One region of the Thioalkalivibrio sp. AKL7 genome, then DNA from elsewhere that is predicted to be linked to it. Evidence: predicted binding sites of a transcription regulator. Region 1 holds the regulator's gene; the other holds the start of a gene.

Region 1 (5,041 bases):
GCGGTCGCGCAGGAGGTCCGCAACCTCCGGCGCCTCGTGGTGCAGCTTCTCCAGGGCCGCGAGCCGGGAGTCCTCGGTCGCATCCACCAGATCCGCGACGCGCGAGCGCAGACCCAGGCGACGATAAATCTCGATCTGCTCCGCGGCGGCCGCCAGGCTGGCATCGCCGGTCATCTCGCGCACCGCGACCGCCACGGCCTCGGGGGCGATATCCACTTCGTGCAGCAGGACTTGGGCTGCCTTGCGCCGGCGCATGTCCGGGGTCATCTCGCCCATCGCCAGGTCGCGGGTGACGAACAGCAGATCCGGCAGCAAGTCGATGGTGTTGCGCAGCTGATCGCGCGAGCGCTCCTGGCGCTTGCCCCGTGTGGCGTCCGCAACGAAACGCGCGACCAGGCCGATGACCCCGAACAGCAGGGTGTAAACGGCAAAGAAGATGAAGTTCTGTGCCGGGGCGGCGTGGCCGAAACCGAGGAAGTAGCCGCCCTGCATTGCCAGGAACGTGACTGGCCCGGCGGCCCACAGCAACTGCAGGAAGTTCAGCGACCAGGGTACGCGCCGTGCGGTGGCGGCCACCTCGGTAATGCGGCTGCGCCCGGCCGCCTCGATCAGGACGTGCTCCTGTGACGGTCCGCCGGCCTGCGGGCTTTCCTGGCCCTGTGCCTCCCTGCGTTTACGAAAGCGACCGAACACGCGCCCCTGCTCCGGAATGGGTGGTTACCGCCGGCATGGCCGCAACGTGACCACTAGTGTAGGGAATGCGCGTTCGGTTCGCCCGAGTTTTGCAGTACTTTCGGGATCGGCCCCGGATCGCTCCCCTCGCCTTCAGGCGGCGTCGCTGGGCTGTGCCCGGGCCTCCCCGGGCGGGGTGGAGATCACTTCGGGGGCATCGTCACGATAGAGGTAATCGCGGGTCAGCGGCACCGCATCCTGCTGCTTGGCCATCTGCACATGGAAGACCACCTGGCCCCACCAGCGGAAAGTGCCCTCGCAACTCGCCAGGTAAAACTCCCACATGCGGCAGAACCGCTCATCGAAGCGTTCGACGGCCTCGCCCCGCACCTCCTGGAAGCGGCGATACCACTCGGCCAGCGTCTCGGCGTAATGCAGGCGCCAGAACTCGATATCGGTGGTGTCCAGCGGCGTGGGCTCCAGCGCGCCCATCACCTCGGACAGGGCCGGCGTATACCCGCCCGGAAAGATGTACTTGCTCAACCACGGGTTGGAGGTGCCAGGCGGCTCCTGGCGCCCGATGGTGTGCAGCACCGCGATGCCTTCCGGCTTCAGCAGATCATGCACGCGCCGGAAGAACGTCTCGTAGTTGGGCGTGCCCACATGCTCGAACATGCCGACGCTGACGATGCGGTCGTACTGGTCGTCGTGTTCGCGGTAGTCCTGATAGAGGAACCGCACCCGATCCTCGAGTCCCCGACGCTTGGCCTCGTCACGGGCAACCCGCAACTGCTCCTTCGACAGCGTCACGCCATCCACATGGACACCGGCATGCTCGGCGAGATGGAAGGCCAGACCGCCCCAGCCGCAACCGATGTCGAGCACCCGCATGCCCGGCTCCAGCATCAACTTCTTCCGCAGCATCGCGCACTTGGCCTGCTGCGCCTCTTCCAGCGTCATATCCGGGCGCTCGAAATAGGCGCAGCTGTAGAACATGCCCTCGTCCAGAAACTGACGATAAAGCCACTCATCGACGTCGTAGTGATGGGCGATGTTCTGGTAACAGCGCGCCACCTTGTTGCCCTGCTCGATCAGGGCCCGCAGCATGCGCACTGCAGGGTTGACCCGCTGCTTGAACATCGGCGCGAAGTTGCGCATGGCCACGTCGAGGAACACCTGCAGGCCCTCGGGGCCGGGCGACCACAGGCCGTCCATGTAGGTCTCGCCCAGCTGGAAACCCGGGTCGCGCCCAATCTTGCGTAACGCCGCCTTGTCATGCACCTGCATGGTGATTTCCGGCGCCCCGTTCCCGAAACGCTGCTCACGGCCATCCGGATGCCGCAGCACGAAGGTCCCGTAGCGTATGTACTGCTCCAGTAACCGCTCGATCATCTCTACCCCTGTCCTTGTTCTAGCGGTCGGGTCTCTCAGCCCCCACGCGTAACGCCGAACGTGACCGTGCCGCAGACTCTAGACTCAGTCTAATAACCGATGTCTCGCATTGTCCACGCAGCCGCCGGAGGGAGAAGACACCGAGCACATCTTGATGTGCGGCCCGGCTGACCGACGGCAATCCCTTCTGTAATCGCCTACAACTCATGGGGACAGTACCGCATTCCCGCGCCCGATGGCATACCCCGAAGATCGCTTTCCCCAACGTCGAAAAAACGGCTACCCTGCACCCATGACGCTACGACCCACCCAAGCCTGCCAGCACTGCACCCTGCGCCAGCTTTGCCTGCCCATGGGCCTGCCCCAGGATGAACTCTGGCAACTCGACCAAATCGTCCAGCAACGCCGGCCGATCGCCAAGGGTGCGCCCCTGTTCACCATGGGGACCAAGTTCGAAGCGCTGTACGCGGTCCGCACCGGGGCACTGAAAACGGTGCTGATCTCCGATGACGGGACCGAACAGATCACCGGCTTCGCGCTGGCCGGCGACCTCCTGGGGCTGGACGCGATCCACTCCGGCAAGCACCCGGTCAGTGCCATTGCACTGGAGTCCACCAGCGTCTGCGCCGTGCCCTACGGCCATGTCGACGACCTCGCCGGCCGCCTTCCGACCTTCCGCCAGCACATGATGAGCGTGATGAGTCAGGAACTGGCCCAGGACGAAAGCCTGCATGCCTTGCTCGGCCAACGTACCGCGGAGCAGCGTCTGGCGACCTTCCTGATCGCCCTGTCGGAGCGTCATCGCGCCCGCGGCCTGTCCCCCGAGCGGTTCTACCTGCCCATGTCACGGGCAGACATCGCCAACCACCTGGGCCTGACCCAGGAAACCATCAGCCGGCTGTTTACTCAGCTGCGCAACCAGGGCGTAATCAACCTGCACACCCGGGACCTGGAGATCCTCCAGCCCGACGGCCTGCGCAACACGGCCGGGGTCACCTTCACCTCCGCCGCGAGCAGTGCCTGAACCCGGACCCAAGCCGGAGCCAGGGAAACCCCCACTGGCCACAGGCTTCGCCCCCTTCTGGGATTTCGCTGCCCGCCTCTGGACCGACCCCGTCGCGCGTGAGCGCTTGATGCGCTGGCAGGACGAATTTGGCGTGGACGTGATGCTCGCGTTGTTTGCCCTGTGGTACCCGCAGCCCCTCAGACCCTCGCAATGGCGCGTACTGCGGCAAACGGCCCGGCGCTGGCAGTCATCCTCCACCGAACGCCTCCGCGCACTGCGCCGGCGGCTCCACACCCCCGAGCGCAACGCGCTTTACCGCGCGGTGCTGGCACTGGAGCTTCAAAGCGAGCGGCTCGCCGGCCTGCAACTGCTCGCGGAGGCCCGGCACCTGGCGCCGCAGACCACCCCCGCATTCGCCATCGACCCCCAGCGCCGATTGCGCACCCTGTTCCCCGATCTGCCGGACGCCGAGATCCGCGACGGATTGCGCGAGTTCATGGCCGCCTGAACCGCGCGTGCTGCACGCAAGGGCGCATTCCGGCTATGCTCTTAGGGAAACACTCATCCATGTACACGTTCGCGTTGGCACCCCAGGTTTTCCGAACCAAGGCGCGGTGCGCAGCAGGTAGGGGCTTCTACCTGCAAGCGGCGCAACGCAGGATCGGGGAACCTGGGGTGCCAACCCCACAAGCTATTGAATGCAGGGGCTCGGCCGCTTTTGCGCGCGCACGGCGTTGCGGCTCCCTTGTGCAGAATGACTGCACGGCAGTCACCGCGCCTTGTTCGCACGAAAAAGCGACTCGAGCGCGAACGTGTACATGGATGAGTGTTTCCCTAACCCATTGACCGAACACGGCAGGATTCATGTCGGATGATCTGCGCAGTCAGCTCCTGAAAACGGGGCTGGTCGACGAAAAACAGGTTCGCCAGGCCAAGTCGCAAAAGCACAAGGCCCAGAAAGGCAACGCGAAGAAGAAGAAGGACCGCAACACGGGTCCGGAACCGGGCGTGGCCGAGGCGCGCAAGGCCGAGCAGGCCGAGCGTTCGCGACAGAAGAACCGCGAACAGCAGGAACGTGCCGAACGCCGGGCACGCCACGCGCAGATCCGCGAACTGGTCAGCGCCCACCTGGCGCCGATTCCCACCGGCGATGCCGCGCTGGATTATCACTTCCAGCAGGGCGGGCAGATCCGCCACCTCCCGGTGACCGCCGACCTGCAAAAGCGCCTGGCCGACGGCCGCGCCGCGCTTGCCGGCCTGGATGTGCGCCCGGAAAAGGGGTTCCGGGTCATCCCGCGCGAGACCGCCGACCGCATCCGCGAGCGCGATCCGGAATGGCCACTGGTCATCCCCGCCGAGGACGAAACCGGATCGGAACCTGCCCCGGACGACCCATACAAGGACTACGTGGTACCCGACGACCTCATGTGGTGACCCGCAGGGGAATCCCTGCAGGCCAGCGATCCAATCAGTCGGTTGCGCGCTTCACGTCCGCGGCGGGCATGCCGCTTTGCTGCGGGCGCCGCGCCTCGTCACTGGACATGTCCTGCGGCGTGATGCCGCCCTGCTCCAGGCCCTGGGCGGGGCCGGCCGACTCCTCCGGCTCGCCGCCGCTGCCGCAGCCTAGCGCCAGCAGACCCACGGCCGTCAGACCGATCACCAGGGGGGCGGCTCGCTGAATCTCTCGCATCATCTTCACTCTTGATCCATGTGTACTCGAAGCCTGCAAACTCTGCGGCGGGCGCGCAACATCGAGTGTAACAGGCGGGGGTTCCGGCAAGGGCTTCAGGCGGCGCCCACCGGCAGGATCCGGGTCCCCGCTTGCCCGGCCAGGATAGCCGCGGCGTCCTCCAGCGAACCGATCCCGACCCGAATGCCGCCCTGGGCAGCGCGCCGTGCAGCCTCCATCTTCGGCCCCATGGAACCGCCCGGGTACGCCGCCGGCTCCACGGCCGTAACCAGAAGCGCCTT
Region 2 (5,041 bases), on a different contig from region 1:
CGGTGGTGGTGCGGTCGCCGGGGTCCAGGAAGTACAGGTAGGGGCCGACCACGGCCTCGGGCTCGGGCAGGAGGTCGGGGTTTTCCCCGGGATAATGCCCGGCGCGGAAGCGGGTGCGTACGGGGCCGGTGTCGATACCGTTCACGTGCAGGAAACGCGGTTCGTTGCGATGCTCGTGCGACAGGATGTCGATCAGGCCGTCCTGGGCCGCCTTGGCCATGCCGAAGGCGCCCCAGAAGGCCTTGCGGGCGTTCTGGGTGGACACGACCAGGCTCCCGGTGGGGCTGGCCTCCAGCAGCGGCAGGACGGCCTGCGTGAGGAAGAACGGGCCGTGCAGGTTGCTGTTGATCACCTTGAACCACAGCTCCGGGTCGTAGTTCTTCATCGGCATCAGGGCGCCGGCCCAGCCCGCGTTCAGTACCAGCCCGTCCAGGCGGCCGAGGGAGTCGCGGATGTTCTCCGCCAGGTCACCATAGTCCTTGACCGTCGCGCCTTCGAGATTCAATGGGTAGATCGCGGGCTGCGGGTGACCGGCCTGTTCGATCCGGTCATAGACCGCTTCGAGGCCCTTCAGGTCCTTGTCCAGCAGGACCACGATCGCGCCGGCCGCGGCACAGGCCTCGGCAACCGCGCGGCCGATGCCGTCGGCGGCCCCGGTGACCAGGATCACGCGTTCATCGAAGGCGCCGGGTTCCGGGCGGTAGGCGAGCAGACGGGCAATATCGAGATCGGTCAAGGATGGTCCTCCAGGTACAGGTGCGCCGATTCTAGTCCAGATTGTACGGCCGCTTCGAGCGTGGACGGCAGTGCAGGCGTCAGGTAATCCCCGGCCAGATAACACCCCGGCCAGGGCGTGCGGGCCGGCGGGCGACGTGCATCCAGACCGGCTTGCGCGTCCAGCGTCGCGCGGCGTTCGCAAATGCTGTGGCCGGTCTCGGGTTCGCCCAGTTCGGGGAAGGTTCGGGCCAGGGAGCGGGCGACGGTGCGCCATCGCGCATCCGCCGTCAACGGTTCGAGGTCGTCGGCCGCGGAGATCACGACCGCCAGCCAGTGTGGTGCCCCGGCGACATGCCGGGCGATCAGCCATTGGCCATGCTGGTCCAGCAGCCCCTGTAGTGGCGGAAGATCTTCAAGGCGCCGCGCATAGCGCAGGTAGACCGTGCAGATGCTGCGGGCGCCCATGGCATTCAGGCCCTGGTGCGTGGCCTCCCAGCCGGTTTCGTGTGGCAGCAGGGCAGCGGCGGCGGCTGGGGGGGTCGCCAGGATCACGCCGCGCGCCGGGCTCGCCACGCCCTGGCGGTCGCGCAGGCGGTAGGGGGCGGCGTCGTGAGTCGTGCTGCGCTCAATGGCGGTGATGCGGCGGCCAAGATCCACTCTGGCGCCACGCTCCCGGAGTTCCTGTACAGCCGGTTCCGGGAACAGCTCGCCGAGTGGCCGCGCGGGGACGAGAAGGCGCGCGGCTTCCGGGCCATGGTTGAGTGCCAGGCGCAGGACGTTCTGGAAGATGCGGGCCGAGGCGGTTCGGGGCGGGGTGTTCATCACCGCCAGGCACAACGGGTCCCACAGGCTGCGAATGAGGGCGTCGGGCTGACGGCGCTGGCGCAGCCAGTCGAGGACGGGGAGATCGTCGCGCAGGGGCCGGTGCAACATGGCGGCGGCGCCGGACAGGGCACGCAGGCGTGTACCAAGGGAGTGCTTCGCAAGCGCCCGGTAAAGCGCGGCGGCCAGGGCGGGCAACCGGGGCGAACGTGGTTCCAGCTGGAACGCCGGGTCCTGCGGCCGGCCGGTGGGCTCGAACATGCGCAGGCCGAAGGGCAGGGCCTGAAACGCCTGCTCGGGGTTGATGCCGACCGAACGGATCTGCTGCAGGGTCTGCTGGCAGGCCCCGACCAGGATGTGCTGGCCGTTGTCGAGCGGGGTGCCGTCCAGGTCGAGGTTGCGGGCACGGCCACCGAGGGTCTTGCCGGCCTCGATCAGGTGCACGGGGTGCCCGGCGCGAGCAAGCGCCAGCGCAGCGGTCAGGCCGGCCCAGCCCGCGCCGACCACGACCGCCGGGGCCGGGGGGGAGCTGGAGGTCATGGCATCAGGCCGCGCGGCGGCGTTGTTCGCGCTTCAGGCGGCGCGCGGTGCGCCACGCGATCCACAGCTTGCGGATCGGGGTCAGGCGTACGCGGTGTTCCAGCACGCGATAGCCATCGTCCGCGATCTCGTCGAGCAGGGTGCGGTAGATGGCTGCCATGATCAGGCCCGGGCGCTGGGCGTAGCGGTCGGCGTCCGGGAGGTGTTCCTCGGCGCGTTCGTAGTAGCGTCGCGCCCGTTCCGCCTGCTCCGCGAACAGGGCGCGGTGGCGGTCGTCGGTGATGTTGATCTGGAATTCCTCCGGCTTGACTCCGTGCTTGCTGAGCTCGTCCATGGGGATGTACACGCGGCCGCGCATGGCGTCCTCGTGCACGTCGCGCAGGATGTTGGTGAGCTGCAACGCCATGCCGAGGTCGTGGGCGTACTTGAGAGTGCGCCGGTCGGTGTAGCCGAAGATATGAGCGGACAGGATGCCCACGACGCTGGCGGCGCGGTAGCAGTACAGCGACAGCGTGGTGAAGTCCGGGTAACTGTCGTAGTCGAGATCCATCTGCATGCCGTCGATGATCTCGTCGAAATACTCGCGGCCGAGGTCGAAGGCGGCGATGTGGGGCTGCAGTGCCTGGGTGATGGGGTGGCGGGGTTCGCCGGCGAACAGGCGTTCGATCTCCTGGCGCCACCAGTCGAGCTTGGTGCGCGCAATGCTCTCCTCGCTCACCTCGTCGACGATGTCGTCGACTTCCCGGCAGAAGGCGTACAGCGCCGTGATGGCGCGACGGCGATCCGGCTCCAGAAAGCGGAACGCGTAGTAGAAGCTGGAGCCGCTTTGCGCGGCCTTCTCCTCGCAATACTCGTCGGGGGACATGCGCTCTCGCGTGGCGGGTGTCGAACAGGGAGGAGAAGGCTAGCACAGGCAGCACAGGGGGCGGGAGAGGGCGCCCTGAAGGCGGATTGTTGACCTGTATCAAGCTCGGGCCCGGCGTGCGGCCGTAGTCTGCAGAACCAAGGTCGCGAGTGCGCGGCGCACGGCTGTGGAGCTCCCTATGGAACAACGCCTGGTGTTTGACCCCGAAATCCTGCGCCGCTACGACGTGAGCGGGCCGCGGTACACGTCGTATCCCACCGCGCCACAGTTTCACGAGGGCTTTGACGACCGCGCCTATGCCGAGGCGGCGCAGGCCACCAACGGGGCGGACCCGGCGCGGCCGCTGTCACTGTATGTGCATGTGCCGTTCTGCGACACGGTGTGCTTCTACTGCGCCTGCAACAAGGTCATCACCGGAAATTACCAACGCGCCCAGCGCTACCTGCAGTATCTGGAGCGCGAGGCCAAACTGCAGGGCGAGCTGTTCGACCGGGAACGCACTGTCGGGCAGCTGCACTTCGGGGGCGGCACGCCGACCTATCTTGGCGACGACGATCTGCGCCGGGTGATGGCGACGCTGGCGAGGCACTTCCGCCTGGACGAAAGCGATGCCCGCGAGTTCTCCATCGAGATTGATCCGCGCGCGGTGCGGCCCGGGACCATCCCGCTGCTGGGCGAGCTGGGTTTTAACCGGATCAGCCTCGGGGTGCAGGATTTCGACCCGAACGTGCAGCGGGCGGTGAACCGCATCCAGCCGTTCGAGGTGACCGCGCGGGCGGTGGAGCAGGCGCGGGCCAACGGCTTCGAATCCACCAACCTGGACCTGATCTACGGCCTTCCCTTGCAGACGGTGGAGACCTATACCGCCACCCTGGAACGCGCGCTGGAGCTGCGCCCGGAGCGCCTGGCGATCTACAACTACGCGCACCTGCCGCAGATGTTCAAGACTCAGCGCCAGATCCGCGAGGGCGATCTGCCGGACGCCGCGGAGAAGCTGGCGATCCTCGAGACCACCATCGCTCGCCTGACCGATGCCGGCTATGTCTACATCGGCATGGACCACTTTGCCCTGCCGGACGACGAACTGGCCACGGCGCAGCGCGCCGGGACGCTGCAGCGCAATTTCCAGGGCTATTCCACACGGGCGGAGTACGACCTGGTGGCACTGGGTCCGACGGCCATCGGCAAGGTGGGCGCCACCTACAGCCAGAACCTGCGCGAGCTGGATGCCTATTACGCGCGGCTGGATGCCGGGCGCCTGCCGGTCTTTCGCGGGCTCGAACTGAGTGCCGACGATCGGCTGCGCCGGGACGTGATTACCGATCTGATGTGCCATTCGCGTATCGAATTCGCCGCGATCGAGGCGCGCCACGGGATCGTGTTCGGCGAGGTCCTTGGGGATGCACTGGAGCGGCTTCAGGGCATGGAGGCCGATGGACTGGTACGGATCGGCGCGGAGCGCCTGGAGATCCTGCCGCGCGGGCGCCTGCTGCTGCGCAACGTCGCCATGGCCTTCGACGCCTACCTGAAGACGGAGAGCGCGCAGCGCTACAGCAAGGTGGTCTGACGGCGGTGAAACGCGCCTGATGCAAAAGGCCCCGTCAGCGGGCCCGGGTGCGCCGCCGCGGGCGCAGGCTGTGGCTCAGGATGATCCAGGCGTCGCGGGTGCGCAGGCGCGGGCGGGCGAAGACGTCATCCTGCTGCCGCAGCCGCCAGAGGATGCGTGCCCCGCCGTTGATGATCGCCCGGATCTCCAGCCCCATGCGCCCGCGCAGCAGGCCGCCCAGCGGCGCCCCGGCGCGCAGCAGGCGGTCGGCGCGGGCGTATTGAAACTGCATCAGGTTGCGTAGCTGGAAGGTGGTCTGCCCGGTGGCCAGCATCGCTTCGGTCACGCCGTACTGGTCCATCTCTTCCTGCGGCAGGTAGATGCGGTTGTTCTCCCGCAGGTCCTGCTGCAGGTCCTGATAGAAGTTGATCAGCTGCAGCGCCGAGCAGATGGCGTCCGAGTACCCCAGCATCTCGTCGGTCGGGTTGCCGTTCAGGTGCAGCATCAGCCGGCCCACCGGGTTGGCCGAGCGGCGGCAGTAGTCCATGACC

The links. Region 1 encodes FNR, which switches genes on or off when oxygen is low (the NO sensors DNR and NnrR bind a similar motif). Its sites were predicted from a motif close to TTGATNTANATCAA; they were not measured.
Region 2: hemN (oxygen-independent coproporphyrinogen III oxidase) is a predicted target of FNR. The motif match lies at 3,034-3,047, and genes of this name have one in related genera.

Annotation. Positions count from the first base shown of each region.
Region 1 is NZ_KB906951.1:50,530-55,570, reverse strand. It holds gene G315_RS0109245 (hypothetical protein) at 1-693, opposite strand, end outside; gene G315_RS0109240 (cyclopropane-fatty-acyl-phospholipid synthase family protein) at 826-2,064, opposite strand; gene fnr (fumarate/nitrate reduction transcriptional regulator Fnr) at 2,357-3,088, shown strand; gene G315_RS0109230 (DUF2390 domain-containing protein) at 3,081-3,578, shown strand; gene G315_RS0109225 (DUF2058 domain-containing protein) at 3,935-4,504, shown strand; gene G315_RS0109220 (hypothetical protein) at 4,539-4,760, opposite strand; gene G315_RS0109215 (carbamate kinase) at 4,856-5,041, opposite strand, start outside.
Region 2 is NZ_KB906947.1:476,511-481,551, reverse strand. It holds gene G315_RS0102120 (SDR family NAD(P)-dependent oxidoreductase) at 1-736, opposite strand, end outside; gene hpnE (hydroxysqualene dehydroxylase HpnE) at 733-2,079, opposite strand; gene hpnD (presqualene diphosphate synthase HpnD) at 2,084-2,944, opposite strand; gene hemN (oxygen-independent coproporphyrinogen III oxidase) at 3,123-4,511, shown strand; gene hpnC (squalene synthase HpnC) at 4,546-5,041, opposite strand, start outside.